Regions from separate parts of the Uliginosibacterium sp. sgz301328 genome, predicted to be linked through region 1. Evidence: riboswitches for the same ligand, from Rfam matches in the RefSeq annotation. Region 1 holds a riboswitch; the other holds the start of a gene.
The links. Region 1 has a riboswitch for thiamine pyrophosphate ahead of thiC (phosphomethylpyrimidine synthase ThiC). Riboswitches for the same ligand answer to the same signal wherever they lie in the genome.
Positions count from the first base shown of each region.

Region 2: it holds a riboswitch for thiamine pyrophosphate, as region 1 does, so the genes downstream of both, thiM (hydroxyethylthiazole kinase) here and thiC (phosphomethylpyrimidine synthase ThiC) in region 1, are expected to answer to the same signal.

Region 1 is NZ_JBGVSA010000004.1:145,999-161,020, forward strand. It holds gene ACDA63_RS04585 (EAL domain-containing protein) at 1-1,499, opposite strand, end outside; gene ACDA63_RS04590 (PHA/PHB synthase family protein) at 1,663-3,483, opposite strand; gene ACDA63_RS04595 (MBL fold metallo-hydrolase) at 3,547-4,569, opposite strand; gene ACDA63_RS04600 (SDR family oxidoreductase) at 4,713-5,387, shown strand; gene ACDA63_RS04605 (2-hydroxychromene-2-carboxylate isomerase) at 5,454-6,053, shown strand; gene ACDA63_RS04610 (DUF4126 domain-containing protein) at 6,102-6,734, shown strand; gene ACDA63_RS04615 (DUF1289 domain-containing protein) at 6,752-6,985, shown strand; gene ACDA63_RS04620 (carbonic anhydrase) at 6,991-8,325, opposite strand; TPP riboswitch at 8,421-8,519, shown strand; gene thiC (phosphomethylpyrimidine synthase ThiC) at 8,582-10,495, shown strand; gene ACDA63_RS04630 (hypothetical protein) at 10,500-10,724, shown strand; gene ACDA63_RS04635 (hypothetical protein) at 10,735-11,118, opposite strand; gene ACDA63_RS04640 (hypothetical protein) at 11,334-11,567, opposite strand; gene ACDA63_RS04645 (hypothetical protein) at 11,575-12,648, shown strand; gene ACDA63_RS04650 (U32 family peptidase) at 12,797-14,746, shown strand; gene ACDA63_RS04655 (DNA gyrase inhibitor YacG) at 14,759-14,956, opposite strand; gene ACDA63_RS04660 (diguanylate cyclase domain-containing protein) at 14,970-15,022, opposite strand, start outside.
Region 2 is NZ_JBGVSA010000002.1:118,403-133,424, forward strand. It holds gene trxB (thioredoxin-disulfide reductase) at 1-669, opposite strand, end outside; gene ACDA63_RS02005 (Crp/Fnr family transcriptional regulator) at 916-1,584, shown strand; gene ACDA63_RS02010 (DNA translocase FtsK) at 1,695-4,007, shown strand; gene lolA (outer membrane lipoprotein chaperone LolA) at 4,116-4,739, shown strand; gene ACDA63_RS02020 (replication-associated recombination protein A) at 4,762-6,078, shown strand; gene ACDA63_RS02025 (VOC family protein) at 6,119-6,496, shown strand; gene ACDA63_RS02030 (phosphatidate cytidylyltransferase) at 6,713-7,648, opposite strand; gene ACDA63_RS02035 (lysophospholipid acyltransferase family protein) at 7,645-8,289, opposite strand; gene ACDA63_RS02040 (CDP-alcohol phosphatidyltransferase family protein) at 8,346-8,813, opposite strand; gene ACDA63_RS02045 (hypothetical protein) at 8,812-9,144, shown strand; gene thiD (bifunctional hydroxymethylpyrimidine kinase/phosphomethylpyrimidine kinase) at 9,520-10,317, opposite strand; gene thiE (thiamine phosphate synthase) at 10,314-10,949, opposite strand; gene thiM (hydroxyethylthiazole kinase) at 10,949-11,758, opposite strand; TPP riboswitch at 11,778-11,876, opposite strand; gene ACDA63_RS02065 (DUF1854 domain-containing protein) at 11,946-12,413, opposite strand; gene ACDA63_RS02070 (ABC transporter transmembrane domain-containing protein) at 12,410-14,629, opposite strand; gene cphA (cyanophycin synthetase) at 14,978-15,022, shown strand, end outside.

The sequences.
Region 1 (15,022 bases):
AGGCCGGTGAGCGAATCGTGCATGGCCTGGTATTCGAGGTCCTGCACGTGGCGCGCGTTGGCCAGCGCCAGCGCCACCGTCTGACAGACGGCGTTGAGCGTGTCGAGGTCCGAGTGGGCCAGCGAGCCGATGCCCTGCCTGAACAGCAGGCTGATGACACCGAAGGATTCGTCGCGATAGATCAGCGGCATCGATACCAGCGAGCGGATGCCGCTGGCGATCAATTTGCTTTTGCCAACGGGCGTGATGCGCGGTTCGGCGGCGATGTCCTGGCAGACCATGATGCGGCGCGCCTGCAGCGCTTCGCCGGCCAGGCTGCCGTTGAGCGCAATCATCGGCTCGGCCTGGGTCAGTTCGGTCGCACCGGGGCCCAGGCAGGCGATGCGCAGCAGTTGTTCCTGGTCGGCGCCGATGCGGAAGAAGCTCACGATGTCCGCACGCCGCAGCAGATGCAGTACGCGCACGGTTTCTTCGGCGATCAGCGTGATGTCGGTGATGCCGTGCAGGCGGCGCGCCAGGCTATTGACCACCTGCAGCGCGTTGTTGCGTTGTTCGAGTTGCTTCTGGGCCTGTGCACGGGCGCGTTCGGCGCGCTGGCGATCGGTGATGTCGCGCACGATGGCCAGGGTGAAGGCTTCGTGGCCCAGGGCGATGGCGGTCAGGCTGATCTCGCAGTCGAACACCGAACCGTCGAGCCGGCGATGCGACCACTCGAAGAATTGTGGTTCGCCCTCCAGGGCGCGGCGGATCATGACGGATGCCTTCTCGGTGGAAGACTGTCCGTCGCGCTGCGTGGGCGGCGAAATATCCTGCGGGCGCATGCTGCGCAACTGTTCGCCGCTGCAGGCGAACAACTCGGCAGCGCGCTGGTTGCAGTCGATGATCTCGTCGCCGCGCAGCGTGAAAATGGCGTCGCCGGCCAGCTCGAACAACCGGCGATAGCGCTCTTCGCTGTCCTTCAGTTCATGGAACACCAGCAACTGCGACACCAGATCGGCCACCGAGATGGCGAAGGACTGCTCCTCGCGGCTCCATAGCCGGGCGCTGCCCAGGTGCTCGATGCAGATCGCGCCGCTGAGGCGGCCGGCCTTATGAAGTGCCGCGTCGAGCATGGCGCCGACGCCGTTGGGAACCAGGTAGCCGGCGGCCAGCTCGCTGGTGCGCTGGTCATTGACGGCGTCGGTGGCGTCGATCAGGCGCGTGCTGTCCAGCGCGTGCAGGTACTGCGGCGCGTGGTCGAGCGCCACCGGACCGAATTGTTCGAAAGAGCAGTGCGCGGCCAGGTAATGCACTCCGCACTCCAGCGCGCGGCCGTCGGGGCGCATCAGCCAGATGCCGGCGCGGCCCACGCGCATCGTCTCGGTCAAGGACACGGCCACGTACCGCAAGGCCGCTTCCAGGTCGCTCTCCCACAGCGCAGCGTCCTTCGACAGACGGATGAAAGCCGTCTGGAGGCGGTGCGAAAGGCTGTCGATGGCGTCGACGGATGGGAGGTTCATGATCCGGGCGAATAGGGCACGAAATCATGGTATCGACGGAAAATATGGAAACTGAAGCAGAAATGTCGGAAATGTCAGACTGCATCGCCGCATTGCCCAATGGGGCAGGCGTGGCCGGCATTGCACCGGCCACGGTTTTGTCAGGAGGGTAACAGGCTGGCGATCAGCGTACCGTCTTGTCCAGCCGCAGCTTCACGTACGAGCCCGGTGCCTCATCCAGTACCGGCAGGGTACCGGCCGACGGGTTGCGGGCGGGCACCTGGCTGTCGTCCTGCGCCACCAGCCACGCATTCCAGTCCGTCCACCACGAGCCTTCGTGTTGCGTCGCCGAAGTCAGCCAGTCGTCCGGCGAAGGGGGCAGCTTGCCGGCGTCGTTGACCCAGAAGCCGTATTTGTTGGCCACGGGCGGGTTGACGATGCCGGCGATGTGACCCGAGCCGCCCAGCACGAAGCGCACGGGCCCGCCGAGCAGTTGCGTGCCGAGGTAGGTGGTCTTCCACGGGGCGATGTGGTCTTCCTTGGTGCTGATGAAATAAGCCGGCACCTTGATCTTGGAGAGATCGATCGGTGTTCCCAGCAGCGTGATTCCGCCCGGTTCGCGCAGCGCGTTGCGCATGTACATGTTGCGCAGGTAGAAGCTGTGCATCTTGGCCGGCATGCGCGTGGCGTCGGAGTTCCAGTACAGCAGGTCGAACGGGAACGGGTTCTTGCCCAGCAGATAGTTGTTCACGACGAACGACCAGATCAGGTCGTTGGCGCGCAGCATGTTGAAGGTGTTCGCCATCTCGCTGCCTTCGAGATAGCCGCGTTCCGACATCTTGCGTTCGAGGTTGGTGACCTGGTCTTCGTCGATGAACACCCCCAGTTCGCCCGGCTCGGAGAAGTCGGTCAGCGTAGTGAGGAAGGTCGTCGAAGCGATGCGCTTGTCTTTCTTGGCCGCCATGTAGGCCGCAGCCGCCGACAGCAGCGTGCCGCCCAGGCAGTAGCCCACGGCGTTGATCTCGCTGGCGCCGGTCTGCTTGCAGACCGCATCCACGGCGTCGATGACGCCTTCCTGCAGGTAGTCCTCGAACTGCTTTTCGGCCAGTCGCGCGTCCGGATTGACCCAACTGATGACGAACACCGTGTGGCCCTGGTCCACGGACCACTTCACGAACGAGTTTTTCTCGCGAAGGTCGAGGATGTAGTACTTGTTGATCCACGGCGGGACGATCATCAGCGGCCGCTTGTAGACCTTGGCCGTGGTCGGCGTGTATTGCAGCAACTGGATCAGGTCGTTCTGGAACACCACCTTGCCCGGCGTCGTGCCCACATTCTTGCCCAGCTCGAAGGCATCGGTGTCGGTCATGCGGATGCGCAACTGACCGTCGCCGTCTTCGATGTCGCGCAGCAGGTTGTTGAAGCCCTTGACCAGGTTCTGGCCGTGCGACTGCACGGTGGTGCGCATCACTTCCGGGTTGGTCAGCACGAAGTTGCTGGGGGACAGGGCATCCACGTACTGGCGCGTGAAGAAGTTCACCTTCTTCTGCGTGTTCTCGTCCAGCCCTTCGACGCCCGCCACGGTGTCATGCACGTGGCGCGCGGCAATCAGGTAGGACTGCTTGATGAAGTCGAACAGGAAGTGGTCCTGCCAGGCGTCATCGCGAAAGCGCTTGTCGTCCTTGGCGGGTGTGGCGATCGGCGCCGGAGCGAGGCCCATGAAGCGCTGCATCGAGTTCTGCCACAACGAGAAGTAGTCCCACGCCAGCGACCACTGTGCCTGCGCCAGGCGCATCGGGTTGGCGAGCAGCTTGGACGTCATGTCCATGAATGCCTGCGCCAGGCCCAGTTCGTCGTCGCACGTCTTGATGCCTTTCTGCATCTGGCGCTGCACGTGCTCGGTCAGTAGCTTGGAGCTGCGCCGGGCTACGTCGGCGTAGGTTTGCGCGATCTCTTGAGGATCGGGCATGGTTGCCGTATCGGCTTGGTTCTGGTTGGTCGACATGGAACTGCGCTCCTGAACATATGGGTTAGGGGGCGAAGCTTGCGCCGGCAATCACCGGCATCATCAGGTCACCGCCACGAAGCGGACCCTGTTTCCGTCGTCGATGCGCCGCACGGAGCCGCGCACCATCAATTGGTTCAAGTGGGCGATGGCCTCGCCCATCGCGAACATCACCTGATGTGAGTCCAGCTCGCGCGGGAACAGCACCGGCAATACTTCGGCCGCGCTGCGCGGCACATCGAGGGCCGCGAGCAACGTAGCATCGCGCTCTTCATGGTGCGCTTCAAGTTGGGCAATGCGCGCATGGACGCCCAGGAACGGCGCACCGTGCGAAGGCAGCACCAACGTGTCGGCCGGCAGCGACGCGAAACGGCGCACCGAATCCAGAAAGCGGCTCACCGAATCTTCTTCGGGCAACGCCGCCGGCACGTTGACGTTGGTCGTGATGCGCGGCAGGAGCATGTCGCCCGAGATCAGCACGCCCAATTCCGCACAATACAACGCCATGTGTTCGGGCGAGTGCCCGTACCCGACGATGGTTTGCCATGCGTGGGCACCGATCTGCAATCGATCACCGGCCACCAGTCGCCGGTAGGTGCGGGGCAGCTCGGGCACGCCGCGCGCATAGACGTTGCCGCGTCGGGCCAGTCGGCCGCAGCGATCCTCGTCCAGCCCGTGGTGGCGGAAGTGATCCACCATCGCGGCCACGTCGTAGCCCGCAATCTCATGGAGCAATGTGTGGGCCAGCAGATATTCGCCTGTGCTCATCCACACCGGCGCGCCGGTGCGCCGGGACAGCCATTCCGCATTGCCGGCGTGGTCGGGGTGGTAGTGCGTGACGATGATCTGCGTCACCGGCTTGTCTGCCGCCGTCAGCACGGTGTCCCACGCCGCGCGGGAGGCATCGTCGCCCAGGCCGGTGTCGACGATCGCGATGCCGGGGCCGTCTTCGATCAGCCACAGGTTGATGTGGTTGAGCGCGAAGGGCAGCGCCATGCGCAGCCAGGCGATGCCGGGCGCCACGCTGCGGGGAGCGGAGCCTTCCGGGCTCGTGCCAAAGGGATATTCAAGCGAGTCGGTGGTCACGTTGGGGCGGCAGGTATGACTGTTGTCGTTCGATTGTAGCGTCCTGTTTTGCTGCTACACGGAAAATCGGCCCCGGCGGGCGGCGCAATCCGAAGCCGGTGCCCGCTGTGCATAATCGAGGTTCTTCACGACGGGGATGCACCATGCAGGACGTTCTCATCGCCGGCGCCAGTCGCGGCATCGGGCTGGAGCTGGCGGTGCAGTACGCCGCCGAAGGCTGGCACGTGATCGCGGGCTGCCGGCAGCCCGACGAAGTGCGCGCCTGGCTGCCCGCCGACGTGGATGTGCAGGCGCTGGACGTGATGCGCGTCGAATCGGTGGCTGCGCTGGCCTGGCATTGTGACGACGCGCCGCTGCCGCTGCTGGTCATCAGCGCCGGGCTGGCCGGACCGGCTGCGCAACGATTCCTGGCGCCGGGCGATGCCGAGTTCGACGCTGTCATGCGAACCAACGTGCTGGGCGCCATGCGGCTGATACAGGCTTTTGCGCCGGCGGTGGCGCAGGCGCGCGGCCGCGTCGTGGTGCTGTCGTCCGACGCCGGTTCGTTGCAGGCAACGGCCGATGCCGGCCAGCCGCTGTATCGCATGGCCTGCGCGGCGCTGAACATGGTGGTGCGCATGGCGGCCGCCGAATTTGGCCCGCGCGGCGTGACGGTGGTGAGCGTACATCCGGGCAGCGTGCGCACCGACATGGGCGGCGCCGGAGCCGAGCTGCCGGTGGGCGAGGCGGTCGAGCGACTGCGGCAGCTCATCGACACGCTCGATACGCGTCATAACGGACGGTTTCTGTCGATCGACGGCCGTATGCTCGACTGGTAACGGAACTGTCCGTAGCATTGACCTTCAGTGCCGGATGACTGGCTGGCCCTTCACACAAGAGACAACATGGCCCCGATCGACTTTTACTTCGACTTTTCGTCTCCGTACGGTTACCTGGCTTCCGAACTGATCGACGATCTGGCCGCGCGCCACGATCGGCTGGTCGTGTGGCATCCGATCCTGCTGGGTGTGGCGTTCAAGGCCACGGGGGCGGCACCCTTGCCGCAGATTCCGCTGAAAGGGGATTACGCGCTGCGGGACTTCGCTCGCTCGGCGCGTTACCTGGGCATTCCCTATTCGCATCCATCGAACTTTCCCGTGCCCACGCAGCATGCGGCGCGCACCTTTCTCTGGTTGCAGGATCGCGACCCCGATCAGGCGCGCGCCTTCGCGCATGCGGCTTACCGCGCATGCTTCACAGCGGACGTGAACATCGCCGAGCTCGATCGCGTGCTGGGAATCGCCGCCGACGTGGGTGCCAATCGGCATGAACTCGGCCAGGCCCTGGCCGAAGCGGCACTCAAGGAACGGCTCAAGGCCGAAGTCGAACTGGCCATGGCGCGCGGCGTGTTCGGCTCGCCATTCTTCATTGTCGAAGGCGAGCCGTTCTGGGGCGTCGATCGCCTGCCTCATCTCGAAAAGTGGCTTGCCTCGGGCGGTTTCTGAGCTAAGCCACAGGAAGGGCGTCGCCGTAGCGGGCGATGCCCGGCAAACATGAACTGGACGCACCTCGACCTGACCCATCTCGCTGCATTGGCCGCCGCAATCGGATTTGCCAGTGGCATCCGGCTGTATGCGCTGGTGTTCGTGCTCGGCGCGGCCGGGCATTTCGGCTGGATCGACCTGCCGCCGGGGCTGCACGTGCTGGCCCACCCGATCGTGATGGGCGTGGCCGCGTTGCTGGCGGTGGTGGAGTTCCTCGCCGACAAGATTCCCGCCGTCGATACCGTATGGGACAGCGTCCACACCTTCATCCGCCTGCCCGCCGGGGCGGCGCTTGCCGCAGGCCTGGCCGGCGACCGTGCCGCCGCCACTACGGCGCTGGCGCTGCTCGGCGGCACTTTCGCCGCCACGGGGCATCTGGCCAAGACCGGCACGCGCGCCACACTCAATACCTCGCCAGAACCCGTGTCGAACTGGACGGCTTCGTTTGGCGAGGACGTGGTCTCGCTCGGGCTGTTCTGGCTTATCGCGCATCACCCGCTCCTGGCGGGTGTGCTCGCGCTGGTGCTGGCTGCGTTCTGTGTGTGGATCGTGCGCCGGCTGTGGCGCTCCCTGCGCCGGATCCTGCGTAGCGCCGGTATGCTGGCGCGCCCTGAACCCGACCCTGACCGACGTGTCACCTGACGACGCCGGACGCCGTAATGAACGACGAGAACTTCGACGAAATCGCCTTGCCCGTTTCGCCCTGCGTGCGCCTGTGTTGCCTGGATGGCGAGTCGGACGTCTGCACGGGCTGTTTTCGCAGTATCGATGAGATCCGCGCCTGGGCAGGCTCGGGCGTCACGGAGCGCGAAGCGATCCTGGACAATTGTTCCAGGCGGCGTGAAGCGCATTACGCCCGCTACGGGTTGCCCCCGCATCTGCGCGAAGCCTAGGGGGCTCAGCGCGATTCCTTGATGATGCGGTCGTTGGTCGATTGGATCGGCCGGGCGTTGTTGCGATAGAACCGCGTGAAGATGTCGATCTGCTCGCGCGAGATGTCAACGGGTTGTTTCATCACCAGCCACAGCACGCCTTCGGTGCACGGTGGCGTCGTCAGTGATCCCATGTAACTGAAATATCCTTGCTCGGCCGGCATGAGCCGCGTGATGTCGAGCGGTGTCTCCGGCTGGTAGGGCTGGTTCTTTTCGAGCGGCAGATTGTTCCACAGGGTCTGCACGGCGTCGTTCGGTTTGCCGGCCTTGAGCAGTATCGCGAGGACAGCAACGCGCCCTTCGGCGTCGCGGTGAACGAGATGTGCGGTCATGTCGAACGACTGGCCGTTCACGCGCTCTTCCGACGGGTGATGAAAATGGACGCCCGTCAGCACGTAGGTGCGACCCATGACCTTGAGCGTGGAGCCGGCGGCCAGATCGATGTCGATGTTGCGGCCCGAGTCGACGATGGTGAAGGCGGAAGGCCGATAGTCGATGCGCAGGGGTTCCTGGTCGACCTTGATGGCGTCACGCAGATCGATGGGCGACTGGCGCTGTCCGCGCGCGCAAGTGGCGTATTCGCCGGACAGGCGTGCCCAGGCTTCCGGGCCGGTGTCGCCTTCGTAGCTCCACGATTTCGGCGCGGCAGGCTTCGGTGCGGCACGCGGGCTCGCTTCGCGGGGCGGCGCATAGGCGACAGGTGGCGGCGGTGCAGCGCTACCGTTGGCGGCATTGGCCAAACGCTCGGCCAGGTTCGAGTCGGTGGTGGCGTCGAGCGCGACTCGGCGCGGCTTGACCGGCGGCTCGGCACCGGCTTCGGGCTTGGCCTGATTCTGAGCGCCTGCTGCCCTGCGTTCGGCCTGTGCCGCGAGGCGCGTCAGGGATCTGACGGTGGCCGGCGGGTTCGCCGCCGATTGGGGCGGAACCTCGCACACTTCCGAAAAAAAGCGGTCGTCCGCCGTCCCGGCCTTGATGCCGATGGGACGGTCGCTGTCGACGCCTTCCTCGCGGATGGGGCGTTCGCCAGCGTCGAAATAGACGCGTTTGACGATGGTGAAGGTGCGTGCCACGCAGTCGTAACGATTCAGCGCCCGTACCTCACGATACCCGGCCAACTGCGCCTGCGCGTCGGACAATACGATGCGGCCCCATGCGACGCGGGCGCCGCGCTCGGCCCGCAGCACGCTGCCACGGTCCAGTTCTACGCGGCGCAGACGATCGCTCGCCACCGTCATCCAGTCGGCGGACCAGGCGGGCAGGGCGATCAGCAGAGCGAGGGCAAGCACCGGGCGTGCGGGCATGTTGGGGCGGGTTGTTGTTTCCTCTTTTTTCGGCCGCGAAGCCCCATAACTTGAATGCCCGGTTTGCCAAAGCCGGTTTTTTTGAGTACCTTGCCGCCATTCGCTGGGGGTCTGCCGGGTTGTCCGGCAGTGAGAAATACCCTTCGAACCTGATCCGGGTGATACCGGCGTAGGGAAAGCGAGAGCACGTCTCCATGCCCCGTTGCGGGCGCCGGCCGTGCAGCCTCCCCGCCCCACCCACAACGGAGGTTGCACCGTGAACGCCAATGAGAAATTCGTCGCTTCGAACGCCCACGTGGACGAAGCGGCCATCCAGCCACTGCCCAATTCGCGCAAGGTCTACATCGCAGGTTCGCGCGCTGATATCCGCGTGCCAATGCGCGAAATCGCCCAGGCCGACACGCCGACCGCATTTGGCGGCGAGAAGAACCCGCCGATTTTCGTCTACGACACTTCCGGTCCGTACACCGACCCAACGGCCAGGATCGACGTTCGCGACGGCCTGCCCGCGTTGCGCGCAGGCTGGATCGATGAGCGAGGTGACACCGAACAGCTCTCTGGGTTGAGTTCCGAATACGGCCGCGGTCGCGAAGCCGATGGCTCGCTCGACGCCCTGCGCTTCAACCTGCAACGCAAGCCGCGCCGCGCCAAGGCCGGCGGCAACGTCACGCAGATGCACTATGCGCGCCGCGGCATCATCACGCCGGAGATGGAATACATCGCCATCCGCGAGAATCTCAACCGCGCCGCGTACATCGAGTCGCTCAAGGCCACGGGCCCGAACGGCGAAAAAATGGCGGCTTTCATGGGGCGCCGTCATCCGGGGCAGAGTTTCGGTGCCGCGATTCCCGACGTGATCACGCCGGAATTCGTGCGCGATGAAGTAGCGCGCGGCCGCGCCATCATCCCGGCCAACATCAACCACCCGGAAAGCGAGCCGATGATCATTGGCCGCAACTTCCTCACCAAGATCAACGCCAACATCGGCAACAGCGCGGTGACTTCCAGCATCCAGGAAGAAGTCGACAAGCTGACCTGGTCGATCCGCTGGGGCGGCGACACGGTGATGGACCTGTCGACCGGCAAGAACATCCACGAAACGCGCGAATGGATTCTGCGCAACAGCCCGGTGCCTATCGGCACGGTGCCGATCTACCAGGCGCTGGAAAAGGTCAACGGCAAGGCCGAAGACCTGACCTGGGAGATCTTCCGCGACACGCTGATCGAGCAGGCCGAGCAAGGCGTGGATTACTTCACCATCCACGCAGGCGTGCTGCTGCGCTATGTGCCGATGACGGCCAACCGTATGACGGGCATCGTCTCGCGCGGTGGATCGATCATGGCCAAGTGGTGTCTCGCGCACCACAAAGAGAACTTCCTCTACACGCACTTCGAAGACATCTGCGAAATCATGAAGGCCTATGACGTGAGCTTTTCGCTCGGCGACGGCCTGCGCCCCGGTTCGATCTGGGACGCCAACGACGAAGCGCAACTGGGTGAGCTCAAGACGTTGGGCGAACTGACCGAGATCGCATGGCGCCATGACGTGCAGGTGATGATCGAAGGCCCGGGTCACGTGCCGCAGCAGCTCATCAAAGAAAACATGGAGCTGGAACTCGAATGGTGCAAGGAAGCGCCGTTCTACACGCTGGGGCCGCTGACCACTGACATCGCTCCGGGCTACGACCACATCACGAGTGCCATCGGCGCTGCGCAGATCGGCTGGTACGGCTGCGCCATGCTGTGCTACGTGACGCCCAAGGAACACCTGGGGCTGCCCGACAAGGACGACGTGAAGGCCGGCATCATCGCTTACAAGATCGCCGCGCACGCCGCCGACCTTGCCAAGGGCCACCCGGCCAGCCAGATCCGCGACAACGCCATGAGCAAGGCGCGTTTCGAGTTCCGCTGGGAAGACCAGTTCAATCTGGGACTCGATCCCGACACGGCCCGCGCCTACCACGATGAGACGCTGCCGCAGGAGGGCGCAAAGGTCGCGCACTTCTGTTCAATGTGCGGCCCGCACTTCTGCTCGATGAAGATTACGCAGGACGTGCGCGACTTTGCCGCCGCGCAGGGCATTGCCGAAGCCGAAGCCATTTCGCGCGGGATGGAGACCAAGTCGGTCGAGTTCGTGACCAAGGGCGCGCAGGTCTATCACAAGCTCTGAGCGCGTGACGGCAAGTGTTGAAACGAAGGGCCGCGTGAGCGGCCCTTGTCATGTGCGTGCCCGTACAGGCCATGGCAGCCGTGCGGCGGTACAGCAGAATCAATCACGCCGCCGCGTGATCGGATTGCTGCAAGCGGCCGGGTTGCAGTTGCTCACCGAGCAGCAACTTCTGCAGGCACTGACAAAAAAGCCATCCGGTATCGAACCGGATGGCTTTTTCTTTGGTTGAAGCAGCGCGTTCAGTCTTTGACGAACAGCGTCACCAGCGGCTCGTCGCCGACCTGCCGACTCCAGTGGCCGTGCACTTTCGGGTCGAAGACCGCGCCTTCCGGCAACGTGTCGGCGGAGTAGAAGTGTTCGCCAGCCTTGAACACGCGCGAAGAACCGTCGAGCAGCACGATTTCCATGGCACCGCTCAGGATGTAGACCCACTGCGGTGTGCCGGTCACATGGACGGCGCTCTTGAAGCCGACCGGGCTGCGACGCAACTGGATGCCGGAAGCGCCGATCACGCTCGACAGATGGACGTTGGGATTGGATTCATCCAGCGAAATGTCGTCTTCGCGGAAAGCCGCGCGGCCGCCGGCGCCGGTGTACAGGACCACTTTGGTAAAGCTGCTCATGAACATCTCCAGAATTCAAAAAGGCGCTTATGACGCCGTGGGGCGGATGGTAGCGCAGTGCGGCGCTGTCCTCGACGGAAATCCGCTTCGTGGCGGCAGTCGGCATCGCCCTTCGGTCTGTAAATTTGTGTCAATGAATCATGGGTTCCGTTCAGTAGAATTCAAACGATCGGCGCGCCCTGCGCCGAGACATCAAAAAAACAAACATCGGGGGATCAGATGAAATCCGTAGTCCGGGGGTGTGTTGTCGTCTTTTTTTCGGGAATTCTGTCCGCCTGTGGGGGCGGCGGAGGGGGTGGAGACGGTGCGTCGCCCAGCGGCGCAGAATCGAATTCCAGTGTGTCGTCCAGCAGCAGTGTTTCATCCAGCACGAGCAGTTCAAGCTCTTCGGTAGTGAATTGCCCGGCAGGCAGCAGCAAACCGGCGACGGCCGATTTCAGCCTTTCCACGACGCAATTGAGCTTCACTGTCGATGAGGGGGCCGTCAGTGCTCGTCAGCTCGTGTCGGCGACGTTCACCAATTCGAAACTGGCTGCCATCAAGCTTGCGCCGCCGCCGGGGGGCACGGCGACAACCTGGCTGGTCACCGAACTTGCGGCGGACCAGCCCTACGCGTGGATCTACACGGACGCACGTGCACTCAAGGCGGGCACCTATTGCACGTCGGTGCGCGTCGAAGTGCTCGATAGCAGCAACAAGTCGCTGTCGTATGTCGACGTTGCGGCAAAGGTCACTGTCGTCGCCAAGGGCACTACTCCGACTACCGACTACAAATGGGCGGCCTACAACGGCAGCGTGGCGCTCACCCACGTGGCTGCGATTGCTTTTCCATCGTCCCGCGCGACTGCACCGTTCTCTCTGATCGGCGGAACGACACAGGATTCGCAGGGCCGCACCATCAAATTCTTCGATGGTTTCAAGGCTGACGCGGCGACCGGGTTGCTCCGCCTGGATACCTCATCGTCGCCGCTTGACCGCAGCATCGTGCGCAGCACGTCGTTCTGGTCGGATGCCATCTACCCCAAGTCGCTGACATATCTGATGCGGGTGGCACCCGTCGCGGGCGTTGTCTACGACAGCAAGACGCGCCTGTTCGAAGTGGAGCTGAGTCTCGCCACGCCGGGCGCCAGCGACGGCGCTCGCATTGTGCTTGGCATTCGCAATGACACGACGGCGCAGAGTGTGTACATCGGCCAGCCGGAAGAGTCTGTCGCCATGCCGATGGCAGGGACGCCGCTCGACATGTCGGTGCCGCACATCTACCAGGTCAGCGTGACGCTGACCGGCCCACGCAGCGGATCGTTCACGGTCTACGCGGACGGCTCCGATACGCCCATCATCCCGACGGTCACCAGCAACGATCTGCGCAGAGCCTGGCTGCTGAACAACTACATCCAGGCGGGCGACAACGGAGACTCTGCGATCGTCGGCGACATCGACTGGATGGCCTGGACGACCACTGGCGCCTTCAAGCCGTCGCAACTCAAGGGCGCACTGCCCGGCGGTCTTGGCGTCACCACGGGCTACTGACCGACGCGACACGAGCTGTTACCAACGGGCCGCATTGCGGCCCGTTTTCGTTTGTTCTGCCGATTTGACCGGCCGCGCGGGTGCGCCTACCCTTCGCACCTTCCCGAGCGGTGCGCCTCCAGACATTGCCGGGCATGGATTCCCCGACATGGCTACGACACCACATCTCGAACTGCTTTCCCCCGCCAAGACGGCCGACATTGGCCGCGAGGCTGTCCTGCATGGCGCCGACGCCGTATACATAGGCGGGCCGTCATTTGGCGCGCGGGCCAACGCTGAGAACACCGTGTCGGATATCGCCGGGCTGGTGGAGTTCGCGCACCGCTACCGCGCGCGCATCTTTGCCACGCTCAACACGATTCTTCACGACGCCGAACTCGAGCCGGCGCGCAAGCTGATCTGGCAGTTGTACGACGCAGGCGTGGACGCGCTGATCGTGCAGGACATGGGCCTGCTCGAACTCGATCTGCCGCCGATCCAGTTGCACGCGAGCACGCAGACGGATATCCGCACCGTGGACAAGGCGCGCTTCCTGGCCGACGTCGGGTTCTCGCAGATCGTGCTGGCGCGCGAGCTGACGCTGCAGCAGATTCGTGCGGTGCATGACGCCACCGACGCGACGCTGGAGTTCTTCATTCATGGGGCGCTGTGCGTGGCGTTCTCAGGCCAGTGCTACATCAGCCACGCCCACACGGGCCGCAGCGCAAACCGGGGCGAGTGTTCGCAAGCCTGTCGCCTGCCTTACACGTTGCAGGATTCGCAGGGGCGCGTGGTGGCTTTCGACAAGCACCTGTTGTCGATGAAGGACAACAACCAGAGCGACAACCTGCGTGCGCTGATCGACGCGGGCGTCCGTTCCTTCAAGATCGAAGGCCGCTACAAGGACGTCGGGTACGTCAAGAACATCACCGCTCACTATCGCTTGCTGCTCGACGAAATTCTCACCGAGCGGCCGGAGCTTGCGCGTGCTTCCAGCGGCGAGACGTACCTGCTGTTCACGCCCGAACCGGACAAGACCTTCCATCGCAGCGCGACGGATTATTTCGTGAATGGTCGCAAGGAAGACATCGGCGCCTTCGATTCGCCGAAGTTCGTCGGCGTGGCACTCGGCACGGTGACGCGCGTGGCGGGCGACCATTTCGACATGGAGGCCGACGCGCCGCTGCACAACGGTGACGGCCTCAACTACATGCACAAGCGCGATGTCGTCGGCGTGCAGGCCAACCGGGCTCAGTGTGTCGAAGGCAACATGTGGCGCGTCTGGCCGAATGAGGCTATCGCTTCACTGCCGGGATTGAAGCCGGGTACGGCGATCAGCCGCAATCGCGACCACGCCTGGGAACAGGCCTTGACGAAGAAATCCGCGGATCGTCGCGTGGGCGTATGGATGCAGTTGCGCGATGCCGATGCGGGCTTCGTGCTGTCGCTGACGGATGAGGATGGCGTGACAGCCAGCGCTTCGCTGGCGCATGACAAGGTGCTTGCGGAGCATCCTGAACGCGCGGCAATGGCTTTGCGCGACGGTCTGTCGAAGCTCGGCAACACCATGTTCGCGGCGCGCGAAGTGACGATCGACGATGCCGCTGCCCGGTATTTCGTGCCGGCATCCCAGCTCAACGCACTGCGGCGCGATGGCATCGCCGCGCTCGAGGCGGCGCGCACGAAAACGCTGGAACGCCTGCCGCGCAAGGCCCCCGTCGAACCGCCGGCCAGTTATCCGGACGATACGTTGAGCTATCTCGCCAACGTCTACAACGACGCGGCCCGCCGTTTCTACGCGCGCCACGGCGTGAAGCTGATCGATGCAGCCTACGAGGCCAATGAAGAGGCGGGTGAGGTGTCGCTGATGATCACCAAACACTGCCTGCGCTTTTCATTCAACCTCTGCCCCAAGCAGGCCAAGGGGGTGAAAGGCGTACAGGGGCAGGTGCGTGCCGAGCCGATGACGCTCGTGAATGGCGCCGAACGGCTCACGCTGCGTTTTGACTGCAAACCGTGCGAGATGCACGTCGTCGGCAGGATGAAGAAACATATCCTCGCGTCGCCGCCGCCAGTAAGCGTACCGGTGACGTTCCATCGCAAGCGCCCGGGCGCCTGAACGCGCGGGCTCCTAGCTGTCGTCGTCCATCAGCGGCGGCTCCTGCCCCGTCACGCGATAGGACTCGGAGGCCCACGCGCCGAGATCGATGAGCTTGCAGCGTTCGGAGCAGAACGGGCGGTAGGGATTGCGCGGCGACCACTCTGCGGGCGAGCCACATTGCGGGCAGGTGACCGTGCGGACGGGCTTGGGGGTATTTTCGCTGCTCATGCCGATACCTGATTCATGGTTCCTGTTGCGGGTACGCCGAGGCTACCTCGCAACAATTCTTGCCGC
Region 2 (15,022 bases), on a different contig from region 1:
GCGCGCGCCGGTCACGCCCGAGGCGTCGCCCAGCACTTCGTCGAGGGTGGAATCCAGTTCCAGGGCGATGCGGCCTTCCTTCACGCGTTCCATCAGCTTGTCGACCATGATCGCTTCGGCGCGGAATTTGTCGCGACGATGGATCAGGGTGACCTTGCTGGCGATGTTGGCCAGGTACAGCGCTTCTTCCACGGCGGTGTTGCCGCCACCGACCACAGCGACTTCCTGGTTCTTGTAGAAGAAGCCGTCGCAGGTTGCGCACGCCGATACACCACGGCCGGCGAATTGCTCCTCAGACGGCAGGCCAAGGTATTTGGCGGTCGCGCCCGTGGCGATGATCAATGCGTCGCACGTGTAGGTGCCAGCGTCGCCGATCAGGGCGAACGGGCGTTGGTTGAGTTTCGCCGTATGGATGTGATCGAAGATCATCTCGGTGTTGAAGCGGCGGGCGTGCTTTTCGAAGCGCGCCATCAGGTCGGGGCCCATCACGCCGTCGGCATCCGCCGGCCAGTTGTCGACCTCGGTCGTCGTCATGAGCTGGCCGCCCTGCGCCAGGCCCGTGATCAGGACCGGCTTGAGGTTGGCGCGAGCGGCGTACACGGCGGCCGAATAACCCGCCGGGCCGGAGCCCAGGATGATGAGGGAATGGTGCTGGCTGGCATTGCTCATGATCTTTTTTCCTGCCTTCTGCAAAGGGACTCGAGAATTATATCCGACGACAACTTGGTGAATTTATAGCTTGAGACTATCGAACGCATAGGGCACTAATCAGTGGAATTGCCCAGAAGTGCAATTCGATGACGAATGCTGTTAAAAATTCCGTCATCACGATTCCAATTTCCCTATACTCCACGAAAAACAACAAAAACGAGTCAATTGCGATTCATCCGCTGGGCCCCAGCAACGGAGGAATAGATGCAGCCCAACACCGTTTCGGTGACCGCCCTGAAGACACTCTCGTTCTTCCAGGGTATTGCGAATGAACGGCTCGAAGCCATCGCCCGTGTCGCCATGCTGCGACGCGTGACGCGTGGCACGGCCGTGGTCCTGGCAGGCGACGACACGGACTACGTGTATTTCGTGCTCAACGGAAGCCTGAAGGTGGTGGTCAGCGACGAAGACGGGCGTGAGGTGATCCTGACCATGCTCGGCCAGGGAGACATCTTCGGCGAAATGAGCGTGGTCGACGAAGAACCCCGTTCGGCCACCGTCAGCGCGGTATCGCCCGGGGACTTGGTGATGATTGCGCAGGCCGACTTCCGCCGCATTCTCGAAGAGAACTTCGACATCAGCCTGCGCATCATGGGCAATCTTGCCCGCCGCCTGCGCGAAGCCGATCGCAAGATCGAAAGCCTGGCGCTGATGGATGTGTACGGCCGCGTGGCGCGCCTGTTGCTCGACATGGCAGAGAACACGCCGGAAGAGACCATCGTGCGCAAGAAAATCTCGAAGCAGGACATCGCCAAGATGATTGGCGCCTCGCGCGAGATGGTGTCGCGCGTGATGAAGGACCTGCAGAACCGCGGGCTCATCGAAGAGACCGAGCGCGGCGTCATCCTGCACGAGCACATCAGCGAAGTCTGACTGTCTGCCGATAGTCATGAAGATGCCGCCGCTTCGGCCGGCAGGCAGGGGCAATGGTAAGCGCGCGCTATAATCGCGCGTTCCCATTTTCAGCCGCGCCTATCCCACGCATGTTCTTCCGCGCGAGTCCCCGCCAGCCCGCCCAGCCACTGCCCGACAAGATCGCTTCGCTTGTGCGCGAGGCGCGCTGGCTGCTTCTCGGTGCCATGGGCGCCTATATCGCGATGATCCTGTTCGGCTACAACAAGGCCGACCCGGGATGGTCGCACGCAGTCGCCACCAACGCCGTCACCAATCCGGGCGGACGCTTCGGGGCCTGGCTCGCCGACGTCATGCTGCTGCTGTTCGGCGTGTCGGCGTGGTGGTGGGTGGTCTTCCTCGTATGGGGGCTGGCCATCGGCCATCATCGCTTCCATCACGAGATGAACGGCGACAAGCGCTCTTTCTTCATCGTCGTGGCCGGCTTCCTGGTGCTGATGCTGACCAGTTGCGGGCTGGAAGCGGTGCGCTTCTATTCCCATCAGTTCGCCTTGCCCGGCCAGCCGGGCGGCGTGGTCGGCGCCGAAATCGGCGAACTGTTCGTGCGTTATCTCGGCTTCACCGGCGGCACCTTGCTGATGCTGGCGCTGTGGGCCGGCGGGCTGTCGCTGTTCGGCAATTTCTCGTGGCTGTCGGCGGTTGAAAAGCTCGGCCATGCGCTCGAACGCGCCGGCCTGTGGGTCGTGGGGCAGGCCGGAGCCTGGCAGGATCGCCGCGCCGGCCAGCAGGTGGCCGTCAAGCGCGAAGAAAAGGTCAAGAAAGAACGCAAGAAGCGCGAAGACGCACCGCCCGTCGAAATCCACATCGAGCCCGTGCGCATCGAGCCGGTGATGAAGTCCGAGCGCGTCGAAAAAGAGCGCCAGCAAGTGTTGTTCGCTGACATGGCGACCGGTGCGCTGCCGGCGCTGTCACTGCTCGACGAGCCCAAGAACGACGTCGAGCCGCCGTCCGTTGAGTCGCTGGAGTACACCTCGCGCCTCATCGAACGCAAGCTGGCCGACTTCGGCGTGGAAGTAAAAGTGCTGTCGGCCTATCCGGGCCCGGTCATCACGCGCTACGAGATCGAACCGGCCGTGGGCGTGAAGGGTTCGCAGATCGTCAACCTCGTCAAGGACCTGGCCCGCGCGCTGTCGGTGATGAGCATCCGCGTGGTCGAGACCATCCCCGGCAAGAGCTGCATGGGGCTGGAAATTCCGAACCCGAAACGGCAGACCGTGCGCCTGTCCGAAATCATCGGCTCGCAGGTCTACCACAACATGGCCTCGCCGCTGACCGTGGCGCTGGGCAAGGACATCGCCGGCAATCCGGTGGTGGCCGACCTGGCCAAGATGCCTCACTTGCTGGTGGCCGGTACGACCGGCTCCGGCAAGTCGGTGGGTATCAACGCCATGATCCTGTCGCTGCTCTACAAGGCCGAAGCCGACAAGGTCCGCCTGATCCTGATCGACCCGAAGATGCTCGAACTGTCGGTGTACGAAGGCATTCCGCACCTGCTCGCGCCGGTGGTCACCGACATGAAACACGCCGCGCATGCGCTCAACTGGTGCGTGGGCGAAATGGAGCGCCGCTACAAACTGATGTCGGCGATGGGCGTGCGCAACCTGGCCGGCTACAACAAGGTCATCCAGGAGGCCGAAAAGGCCGGCACGCCCAAGACCAACCCGTTCAGCATCACGCCCGACAGCCCCGAACCCCTGGGCACCATGCCGATGATCGTGGTGGTCATCGACGAACTGGCCGACCTGATGATGGTGGTCGGCAAGAAGGTCGAAGAACTCATCGCCCGTCTGGCGCAAAAGGCGCGCGCGGCAGGTGTCCACCTCGTGCTGGCCACGCAGCGTCCGTCGGTGGATGTCATCACCGGCCTCATCAAGGCCAACATCCCGACGCGCATGGCCTTCCAGGTGTCGAGCAAGATCGATTCGCGCACCATCCTCGACCAGCAGGGCGCCGAATCGCTGCTCGGCATGGGCGACATGCTCTACCTCGCACCGGGCACCGGCCTGCCGACACGTGTGCACGGTGCCTTCGTCGATGACGGTGAAGTGCACAAGGTGGTCGAACATCTCAAGGCCGTGGGCGGCGAGCCGGACTACATCGAAGGCATTCTCTCCGGCGGCGGCGAAGACGGCGAAGGCAATTTCCTCGGCGCTGCCGATGGCGGCGACGCCGGTGACGGCGAGGCCGATCCGCTCTACGACCAGGCTGTCGACATCGTCACCAAAACGCGGCGTCCGTCGATTTCGCTGGTGCAGCGCCACCTGCGCATCGGCTACAACCGCGCTGCCCGCCTGATCGAACAAATGGAGCGTTCCGGAGTCGTATCGGCCATGAGCGCCAACGGCAACCGCGAAGTGATCGCGCCGCCGCCGCGCGAGGAGTAACCGGACGCGGCGCGAACGCTCAACGCGCCGCTTCACATGTCGGGTCCGGCGCATGGGCATGGTCGTTGCAGACCGTGCCTACGGCGTGCAGGTCCGCACATCGACTGGATGACTATGTATCGCAAACTGATCGCACTGATGTGCGCCGCGCTGCCCCTGACGGCAGCGCATGCTTCGGACTCGCTCGACCAGCTGCGGCAGTTCCTCTCCAACACCCGCACGGCGCGTGCAAATTTCGAGCAGAGCGTCGTGCTGCGCAATGGCAAGCCGGGTCAGCAGGCGTCGGGCAACATGCTGCTGCAGCGCCCGGGCAAATTCCGCTGGACTTACGAAAAGCCCTACAGCCAGTTGATCGTCGGCGACGGCACCAAACTGTGGTCGTACGACAAGGACCTGAACCAGGTCGTCGTAAAAGCCATGGGCCAGGCGCTCGGCGCCAGTCCGGCCGCGTTACTGGCGGGCGATAACGCGCTGGACAAGAACTTCGAGTTGTCGGATGCGGGCGAGGCCGACGGACTGGCGTGGCTCGACGCCAAGCCCAAGACCAACGAAGCGGGCTTCCAGCACGTGCGCATGGGCTTCAAGGGCGGCCTGCCGCAAGCCATGGAAGTGCAGGACGCCTTTGGTCAGACGACGCGTCTGCGCTTCACCTCCTTCGAGCGCAACCCATCGCTGCCGGCCGATTCGTTCCGCTTCACGCCGCCGAAGGGCGCCGACGTCGTCGGCGAATAACATCAGACACAGACAACGCTCGATGGACGACCTCTTTTCCGCCCAGGCCCCCGCCGGCCGCGTACCGCTGGCCGAATTGCTGCGTCCGGCCACGCTCGATGACGTCATCGGCCAGTCGCATCTGCTCGGCGAAGGCAAGCCGCTGCGGCTGGCGTTCCAGTCGGGCAAGCCGCATTCGATGATCCTGTGGGGGCCGCCCGGCGTGGGCAAGACCACCATCGCGCGGCTGACGGCCAACGCATTCGGCAGCGCCTTCATCGCTTTGTCGGCCGTATTTGCGGGCGTGAAAGACATCCGCGCCTCGATGGAGCAGGCGGAACAGACGCTGGCTACCAGCGGTCGCCACACGCTGCTGTTCGTCGACGAAATCCACCGCTTCAACAAGTCGCAGCAGGACGCCTTGCTGCCTTACGTCGAATCCGGTCTGGTGACCTTCATCGGCGCGACGACCGAGAACCCGTCGTTCGAAGTGAACGCCGCATTGCTCTCGCGCGCACAGGTCTACGTGCTGAAGAGCCTGACCGACGACGAACTCCGCCAACTGCTCTCGCGCGCACAAGAAAAAGCCCTGACGCATCTCGAATTCGACGATGCCGCGGTCACAACGCTGGTGGGCTACGCCGACGGCGATGCGAGACGCTTCCTCAATCTGCTCGAACAGACCGACACCGCGTCGCGCGCGGCCGGCGTGGCGCGCATCGATGCTCACTTTGTCGAAAACGCGCTGACGCTCAACGCGCGCCGTTTCGACAAGGGGGGCGACAACTTCTACGATCAGATCTCGGCCCTGCACAAATCCGTGCGCGGCTCGAATCCGGACGGTGCGTTGTACTGGCTGTGCCGCATGCTCGACGGCGGTGCGGACCCGCGCTACCTGGCGCGGCGCATCGTGCGCATGGCGTGGGAAGACATCGGCCTGGCCGACCCGCGCGCCATGCAGATCGCCAACGACGCGGCGCTTACCTACGAGCGTCTCGGCTCGCCGGAAGGCGAACTGGCGCTGGGGCAGGCCGTCATCTACCTTGCCGTGGCAGCCAAGAGCAATGCCGGCTATATGGCTTTTAACGAGGCGATGGCTTTCGTACGGCAGGACAAATCGCGCGAAGTGCCCGTGCATCTGCGCAACGCGCCGACCAAGCTCATGAAGGAGCTCGGTTACGGGCACGCTTATCGCTACGCCCACGACGAGCCCCACGCCTACGCGGCGGGCGAAACATACTTGCCGGACGGTATCGAAGATCCGGCCTGGTATCAGCCGGTGCCGCGCGGGCTGGAAAGCAAGATCGCCGAAAAAATGGCTTTCCTGCGCAAGCTCGACGACGAAGCCGGCAAGGGTTGAAGCCACGTCGTCATGTGACGACTTCCCCCGGAGGTTCAGCATGAGCAATTCCCCCTCGCTGCGCAGCTATGCGTATGTTCTGGCCGTGCCCGATCTGGTGCGTACCGCGGAGTACTTCCGCGACGTACTCGGTGTTGTTCCCGAATGGCAGGATGGCGACAACTGGCAGGCGCTCGCGCGCGACGGCGTGCGGGTGATGCTCGGTCACTGTCCGGACGCCTTGCCGCCGCGCGACCTGGGCGATCACAGTTACTTCGCTTACCTGCATGTCGACGACATCGATGCGCTGCACGCCGAACTACTGGGGCGCGGCGCACTCATTCGCCAGTCGCCGACCGACAAACCCTGGGGCATGCGCGAGATGGCGCTTGAGACGCCCGATGGGCATCGATTGATGGTGGGGCAGGAAATCCGCTAATCCGTTTTGGTGGGGCGGGGCGAGAAGCGTCATCCGCCCTCCGTATCTGGAAACCGATGGGACTCAGGAGTTTTCGGTTTCCATTCTGATGAGCACGGTCGGACGCAAATCGAGAGCCCCAATCAGGGCGTACAGACAGCGGATGACGCGCCGCTCGTCTGATGAGAACGCCGCCCCTGCATTGCACCGGGGGCGGCATTTTTCGCTGAACAGCGCCTAGGGCGTAAACCAGTAGCGGGTCAGGTGGAAGAAGATCGGCGCCGAAAATGCCAGCGAGTCCAACCGATCAAGCACGCCCCCGTGCCCGGGAATGCCATTGCCCCAATCCTTGGCCCCGAGCGAGCGTTTGACTGCAGAGAGAATCAGCCCGCCAAAGAAACCCGTAATCACGACGACCAGCGACAGCGCGCAGGCTTGCCAGGCCGTGAACGGGGTGACGCCGTGCAGTGCCGCGCCGACCAGTGTTGCCAGCACGCCTCCGCCGATGAGCCCTTCCCAGGTTTTGTTGGGGCTAAGGATCGGTGCAACTTTGCTTTTGCCAAAGAGCTTGCCGCACACGTATTGCAGGACGTCGGATAGTTGAGCCACGAGCAGGAAGTAGACCAGCAGCGTGCCGTTGGCGGTGTCGTACCCCGCAATCGGCAGGAAAAGCAGGGCGGGGATGTGGCTGACGCCGTAAACGCAGACCATGATCGCCCATTGGATCTTCGCGCAGCGTGAAAGATAGTCCTCCGTATCCTGTGCAAGCGTGCTTGCCGTCGGCAGCAGGAAGAAGCCATACACCGGCAGCAATATGGAAAACAGCCCGTACCAATCCATGGCAACAAGCGCGAATTGCACCGGGATGGCAACGAAAAACGCGCTGAACATCGCAAGCCTGTCTCCGGGGCGGGTCGGCGTCAGAGACAGAAATTCCCTCAATGCCAGGAACGAGGCAATCGCAAACAAGGCGGTGGCCGTCGTTCGCCCTATGGCAATAAAAGGCAGCGTGACTGCCACCAATATCCACCATGCATTGATGCGCTGGTTGAGGTTGACCACCGTGGCGTTGTCACCGCCTGCCTTCCAGGCAATGGCGCGACCGATGAGCGTGGCCATGGAGAGGAAAGCAACGATGCCAAATGCGAGCGACCAGAACGGCGTATTGATCATTTCGGGGATGACGAAAATTGATGTGGCGCCAACTCGCAGACCGCTTGTCGTGCGCGTGTGAGAAATGCCGGCTTCGATTCTTCTGCAATCCGCGACAGCGCTGCGCCGAAATGCACGCGATTGATCAGCGGCAGGACGAGCAGAGACCCCTTGGGAAGGGTGCGGTTGGGATTTTCCAGATAGGTCGGAACGAGTGCGATGCGCGGGAACTCCTCAGCCAATCGGAAAATTCCACTCTTGAACTCATCGGGCAATGCACCGTTGTGACGCGTGCCCTCCGGAAAGAAGATCAGCGAAGCGCCTTCTTGCAGGGCCTGGCGTACCGGGGCCAGGGCGTCCTCCCCAACCTTGCCATGGCGGTTAATAAAAACGACGTTCAGCACGCGTTCTGCGATCCAGCGTCGTATCCGCCCGTTCCCCCAGTAGTCCATGGCCGCCACCGGTCGTACGCGCATACGCCACCGCAACGGCAGCGCGGCAAGCAAGACCACTGTATCGAGATGACTGGAATGATTGGCGAAGAAGATGGCCTGTGCGGTGGTCGTGCTGACGCCGTTGGCGGGGACGGCGCCCACCAGCAACCGTACCAACGAGCACAGCAATTCTCGTGCGACGAGCTCCGAACGGGGACGAGGATTCATGCGTCTACTTTTCCCTTTTGTGGCGATGCGCGTGCCCGGCTGCGCCGTTCCGTACGTCAGCGTGCGACGAGTTGTTCGGCGATCGCGCGCGTGCGCCGCCAGCAGGTCCACGCGGAACCGACAACAATGGCCCAGAGCGCGCCTTGGGCGACGTACAGGCATGCTGCGGCCTGCAGGCCGGCCGCACCCACCAGCATGGCAATCAGTCCGAGGGTGACGGCGGCCATGCGGTGCTGTTTGGCCATCGGGCCGGAAAAGCTCTGAATCTGACCGAGCGCGCCACCAAAGACTCTGATGTAAGCGGTCAGGGCGGCGAGCAACGCGGCAAGCCAGCCGATGGGCGAAAGCTGTACGCCATAACCGAACGCAATCAGGATGATCGAATCGGCAATGCGGTCAGGAAACTCGTTGTAGAGCGCCCCCAGTGCGGTGCTCTTGCCGCCCTCGACGGCGACGAGGCCGTCGATGACGTTGGCAAGGAGCCGCAATTGCACGCCGGCAATCGCGAGCACGATGCCCATCATGCCGCCGATGACAAACAAGCCGATGGGTACGAGTGCGGCAAACACGCAGCTCGACACGGAAATCTGGTTCGGCGTTACCGCCGAGTTGGCCAAGCCACGGGCGATTGCGCGAATGACACCACTGTCGCGGGAAGAGACTTTTCTTCGTTCCATCATCGTTCAAAAGTATGACGTCCATGCGAACGGCATCTGCCTGTCGCCGCGTGCGCGAAGGCTGGCACGAGCGGGATGTTTTCACCGTCAGCACGGCGAGCCGACGAGCAGGCATCGGGAAGGACGCAACGGTCTGCAGATACAGATGTTGGCAAATGCCAGTTGCTATTTGCTGTGAAGTTCGCACTGCGGGAAACGCCGGAAAATTATCCCTAAACTCGGGCTGCTCGGGGCACGCGCGCCATTGCGACAAATCAAGGTACCGCTTACGCTGACTGGCGTCCGAGAGCCCGCTCTGGCCAAGGAAGATCGCGGCCGACTGGCTCGGCGCCCGAGCGCTGCGCGGCGTGTGCAGAGAAGCATGACGACGAAGACCTCCCTGACCCTGCAGCCGAACTGGCTGCCCCGATGCGGAGGGCCGGCGGGGCACGTATTGCAGTCGCGGCGGATCGGCGCTGCCTTGGCGTCAGGCCGACCTTGGTCGTACCCGCACGTCCGTCACGGCGAACAAATCAGGCGGCGGACTTCCTGCGCTCGATCCAGCGCTGCCGATTCACCACCATTGATGAAAGTGATGCACCGGCCCAATCCCATGGCCCACATCCAAGCGATCCGCCGCCTCCAGCGCTGACTGCAAATACGCCCGCGCGGCGACGACCGTTGTCACCCAATCCGCATGTTTCGGACGCAATGCTGCCAGTGCAGCCGACAAGGTGCACCCCGTGCCGTGCGTGTTGCGGGTGGCGACGCGGGGATGCACGATGCGCGCCTCGCCCTCGGGCGTGATCAGCCAGTCGGGGCTGTCGACGGCGTCGAGATGGCCGCCCTTCATCAGTACGGCCTGTGCGCCGGCTTCGATCAGTGCCAATCCCTGGCGATGCATCTCTTCTTCATCCTCTGCCACGTCGCAATCGAGCAGCGCGGCGGCTTCGGGCAGGTTGGGGGTGATGATCGATGCCAATGGCATCAGACGGTCGCGGATCGCGGCGACGGCGTCTGCCGCGAGCAGGCGATGTCCGCCCTTGGCGACCATGACCGTATCGAGCACGACGTACGCGGGGCGATGGCGTTCGATGCCTTCGGCCACGGCGTGCACGATGCCAGCGTTGGCCAGCATGCCGAACTTGACTGCATCGACACGAATGTCCGAGAACACGGCGTCCATCTGCGCGGCGACGAATTCCGGCGGAACCGGCTGCACGTCCGTCACGCCGCGCGTGTTCTGTGCAGTGAGCGCGGTCAGCACGCTCATGCCGTAGGCCCCCAGCGCCGAGAAGGTCTTGAGGTCGGCCTGGATGCCGGCGCCGCCGCCCGAATCCGAACCTGCGATGGTCAACGCGTGGGCGATCATGTTCTTGCTCCCGAAATGGCGTGTGCGAGTGCATGGGTTGCCGTCGGCACGTCCGGTTGGCCGCAGATGGCGGACACGACGGCGACGCCATCGGCGCCCGCAGCGATCAACGCTGCCGTATTGCCGGCATGGATGCCGCCGATGGCGACCACCGGGCACGGCTTGGCGCGCATGAGCGCGGCGAACGCATCCAGTCCAAGGGCGGGGGCGGCATCGGGCTTGGTGCTGGTGGGCAGCACCGGGCCGACGCCGAGGTAATCGATGAGATCGAGCGGGGCGCTGCTCCATTGCGCGGCGTCCGATACCGAAAAGCCGAGCAGCTTGTGCGGGCCGATGAGCGCGCGTGCGGCGTCAGGCGGTAGATCGTCCTGCCCGATGTGGATGCCGTCCGCATCCACGGCCAGCGCGACGTCGATCTGGTCATTGATGATGAGCGGCACGCCGCGCGGTGCGAGCAAAGCCTTGAGCCGCGTGGCGGCCTCGAACCATTGGCGTTTCTTCCAGTCGGGCGCGCGCAATTGCACGATGGTGACACCTGCGTCGATTGCATGGCGCGTCGTGTCGATCATGCCGTCGACGCCGCCGCACAGGTCGGGGTCGAGCACGAGGTAGAGCGAGAGATCGAATCGCATCACACGATCCGGCTGCGCAGTTCGTCCGGGTCCATGGCGTAGAGCGCATCGAGGAACGCGGCCTTGAATGAACCCGGACCGGCGCTCGTTGCCAGGGCGCGCTCGCCCGCGAGGCCGGCCATGGCACAGGCCGATGCAACCGCCGTGAGCCGATCCTGCGCGCCGGCGGTGAATGCCGCGACGAGCGCCGACAGGGCGCAGCCGGTGCCGACCACGCGTGTCATGAGCGGGTGCCCCCAAGGCGTGGCGAGTATGCGGTCGCCGTCGGTGATGTAATCGACTTCACCTGTCACCGCCACGATGGCGCCGGTGTCGCGTGCCAGTTCGCAGGCCGCCTCCAGCGCCGCGTTCGAGCCTGCCGTGCTGTCGACGCCGCGCCCCGCGCCGCCCAGTCCCGCAAGCGCGAGGATTTCTGAAGCATTGCCGCGGATGGCTGTGGCGCCCTGCGCGAGCAGGTCACGGCAGGCGTCGGTGCGATATGCCAGCACGCCGGCGGCGACCGGGTCGAGCGTCCACGGCACGCCAGCCGCATGCGCAGCGGCGACGGCCACGCGCATGGCGGCAAGGCGGGCAGGGTAGAGCGTGCCGACGTTGATGAGCACGGCGCCCGACATGGCGGCGAAGGTGGCGGCTTCTTCTTCGGCAACGATCATTGCCGGCGCCGCACCGGCCGCGAGCAGGACGTTGGCGGTGATCTCCTGCACCACTTCGTTGGTGAGGATATGCACGAGGGGCGAGGCCGCGCGCAGGCGTTCGAGTTCGCTGGCCAGTGTACCCAGCGCGAGCGTGGTAGGTGTCGAGTCTTGCATGATGGCTCCTGGCGTGTGCGGGAGCCGGTGAAGACTTCCCTACGCCGGCATGATCCGGATCAGGTGATGCGGGTGTGTCTCAGTCCTCGCATCAGCGAGGACACCCCGAGTCAGGTGCGCATTGTCCGCTTGTGCCGGCGGCTGGACAAGCTGCGTGGTCACCGATGTGACCACGCCTTGGCGGATATCAGAGGAAGCGATCCAGCAGCTTGCGGCTGTGGCGGTCGAGCGAGAGCAGGTCGCGCAGCAGAAACTGGATGCCGTGGATGTCGGCGATCAACAGCGTGGTGGCGGACAGGCGCCGGATGTCCTCTTCGCCCTTGAGCACCAGGCGCGTCGGGCCGCGATCGGTGTCGACGTCCCATGTGCTGGGCGTGGCGAAAGTCGACACGCTCTTGAGGCGCAGGATGCGTGGCATGAATTCGCGGCTGGCGAGTTCTTCTTCGACCAGCGTGCGGGTGTCGTCCGGCAGGTCGCCGAGCCTGTCGATCCACGCCAATTCGTGGCCGTCGCCGCTGACGATCGAGATGCTCTCCTGCGGCGCGGCGATGGGAAAGGCGCGCACCGGTGTGACGGCCTCCGAAACGGTGCCGTCGGCGGCAACGAAGTTGAGGCGACCGAGCGCGTCGCGCCGCAGTGTCCAATCGAGCGTCATGACGGCGTTCCTTCCAGCTTGGGCGCGTTCTTCCATTCGGGCGAAACCGCTTCGGTGTCGACGTTGCGCGCCTGCGCTTCGTACAGACGGTAGTAGGCGCCCTGCGCTTCCATCAGCGCTTCATGGGGGCCCACCTCGACGATCTTGCCGCGATCCATCACCACCAGCCGATCCGCGCGACGCAGCGTCGACAGGCGGTGCGCGATGGCGATCGTGGTGCGGCCGCGCACGAGGTTGTCGAGCGCCTTCTGGATTTCTTTTTCGGTTTCGGTATCCACCGACGAAGTGGCTTCGTCGAGGATGAGGATGCGCGGATCGATCAGCAGCGCACGGGCGATCGATATGCGCTGGCGCTCGCCGCCCGACAGACCTTGTCCCCGTTCGCCGACCAGCGAGTCATAGCCCTGCGGCAGGCGCAGAATGAATTCATGCGCATGCGCCGCGCGTGCCGCAGCGATGATTTCCTCGCGCGAGGCCCCCGGTTTGCCGTAGGCGATGTTCTCGGCGATGGTGCCGAAGAACAGGAACGGCTCCTGCAGCACCAGCCCGATGTTGCGGCGATAGTCGGCCACCGCGATGTCGCGGATGTCATGGCCGTCGATGCGGATCGCGCCCTGCGAGACGTCGTAGAAGCGGCAGATCAGGTTGACCAGCGTGCTCTTGCCCGAACCGCTGTGGCCGACCAGGCCGATCATTTCGCCCGGCGTGATGGTGAGGTCGACGCCGCGAATGACGGCGCGATTGCCATAACGGAAACCGACGTCATCGATTTCGATACGGCCTTCCACGCGCGGCAGCGGTTGCGGATTGGCAGGTTCCGGCACGCTCGATACGTGGTCGAGGATGTCGAAGATGCGCTTGGCGCCGGCGGCGGCCTTCTGCGTGACCGACACGATGCGGCTCATTGAATCGAGCCGCGTGTAGAAGCGGGTGATGTAGGCGAGGAAGGCCGTCAGTACACCGACGGTGATCTGGTCGTGCGCGACCTGCCAGATGCCGAACGCCCACACCACGAGGATGCCGATTTCCGTCAGCAGCGACACGGTCGGGCTGAACAGCGACCACACACGGTTAAGCTTGTCGTTGACCGCCAGGTTGTGGCGATTGGCGTCGCGGAAGCGCTGCGCTTCGCGGCGTTCCTGCGCGAAGGCCTTGACCACGCGGATGCCCGGGATGGTGTCGGCCAGCACGTTGGTGACTTCGGACCACACGCGGTCGATCTTCTCGAAACCGGTGCGCAGCTTGTCGCGCACGACGTGGATCATCCAGCCGATGAAGGGCAGCGGCAGCAGCGTGACCAAGGCCAGCCACGGATTGATCGAGAAGAGGATCACCGAGGTCATGACGATCATGAGCACGTCGGTGGCGAAATCGAGCAGGTGCAGCGACAGGAAGACGTTGATGCGGTCGGTCTCCGAACCGATGCGCGCCATCAGGTCGCCCGTGCGCTTGCCGCCGAAATATTCCAAGGACAGGTTCAGCAGGTGTTCGTACGTCGTGGTACGCAGGTCCGCGCCGATGCGCTCGCTGACCAGCGCCAATATGTAAGTGCGCGCCCAGCCCAGTCCCCATGCCACCAGTGCCGAAGCCGCGAGTCCGCCCAGGTACAGCGTTACCAGGTGCACGTCGATCGGCACGCCGTTCTGATAAGGAATCAGCACTTTGTCCATCAGCGGCATCGACAGATAAGGCGCCACCAGCGTCGCGGCGGTCGATGCCAGCGTCAGCAGGAAACCCGCCAGCAGCGGCCAGCGATACGGGCGCGCGAAGCGCCACAGGCGCAACAGGGTCCACGTCGACGGTGGTGCGGTGAGTTCCTGTGCGCAGTTAGGACATTCTTCGTCGTCCGGGTCGAGTGGCGCCTTGCAGGTGGGGCACAGCAGTTCGGCTTCGGGCGACTCCGACGTGCCGGAGGACAGCACATCCAGGAGCTGTTCGAAGCGCGACTGCAGGCGCGTGGCGGCGACGTTCTGCGCCAGCGTGAAACGCCAGCTTGCAAGACGGCGGGAAGCGTCCTGCAATTGGAGCGTGCCTACGCCGGCATGGTCGTGGTGCACCAGTTGCAGCGAAGACGCCAGCGCGCAATGTTGCCAGGCCTTGGTATCGGCATCGCGCCAGAGAATGCGGCGACCGGTCAGTGCGACGAAGCCCCCCGCAAAACGCAGACGCTCGTCGAGATCGGTTTCCAGCGTGGCGATGATTTCCTCCCCGGACATTAATTCGCTATCGAGCGAATTGCGCCACGGCTCGCCTGCCGGATTTGTTGTAACTGAGTGTGTCGTCATGAAATACGGCGAATCGGTTATGCGCCCGACGCCGGATTGAATTTGCCGTAATGGCGTGTCGCTTGCGAAGGGCTGCTGCGCCTTGTGACAAGGCCCTTGGGCGCGGCATTTGCTGTATTCTCGCGCGCTGTTCGGGGACCGTTGAAGGCGCTGGAGTATACCGCGCCACTGCGGAACATTGCCGTTACAAGGGGTAATTCAAGTCGTCGGCCAGTTACACGATATTGCATTACGTTTCTGCGGCCGTGATGTAATCGCCCCGCGTGATGCAATCACCCAATGAATATGAGTAAAAAAGACATCGAGCTTCTCCGCCTGAATTAT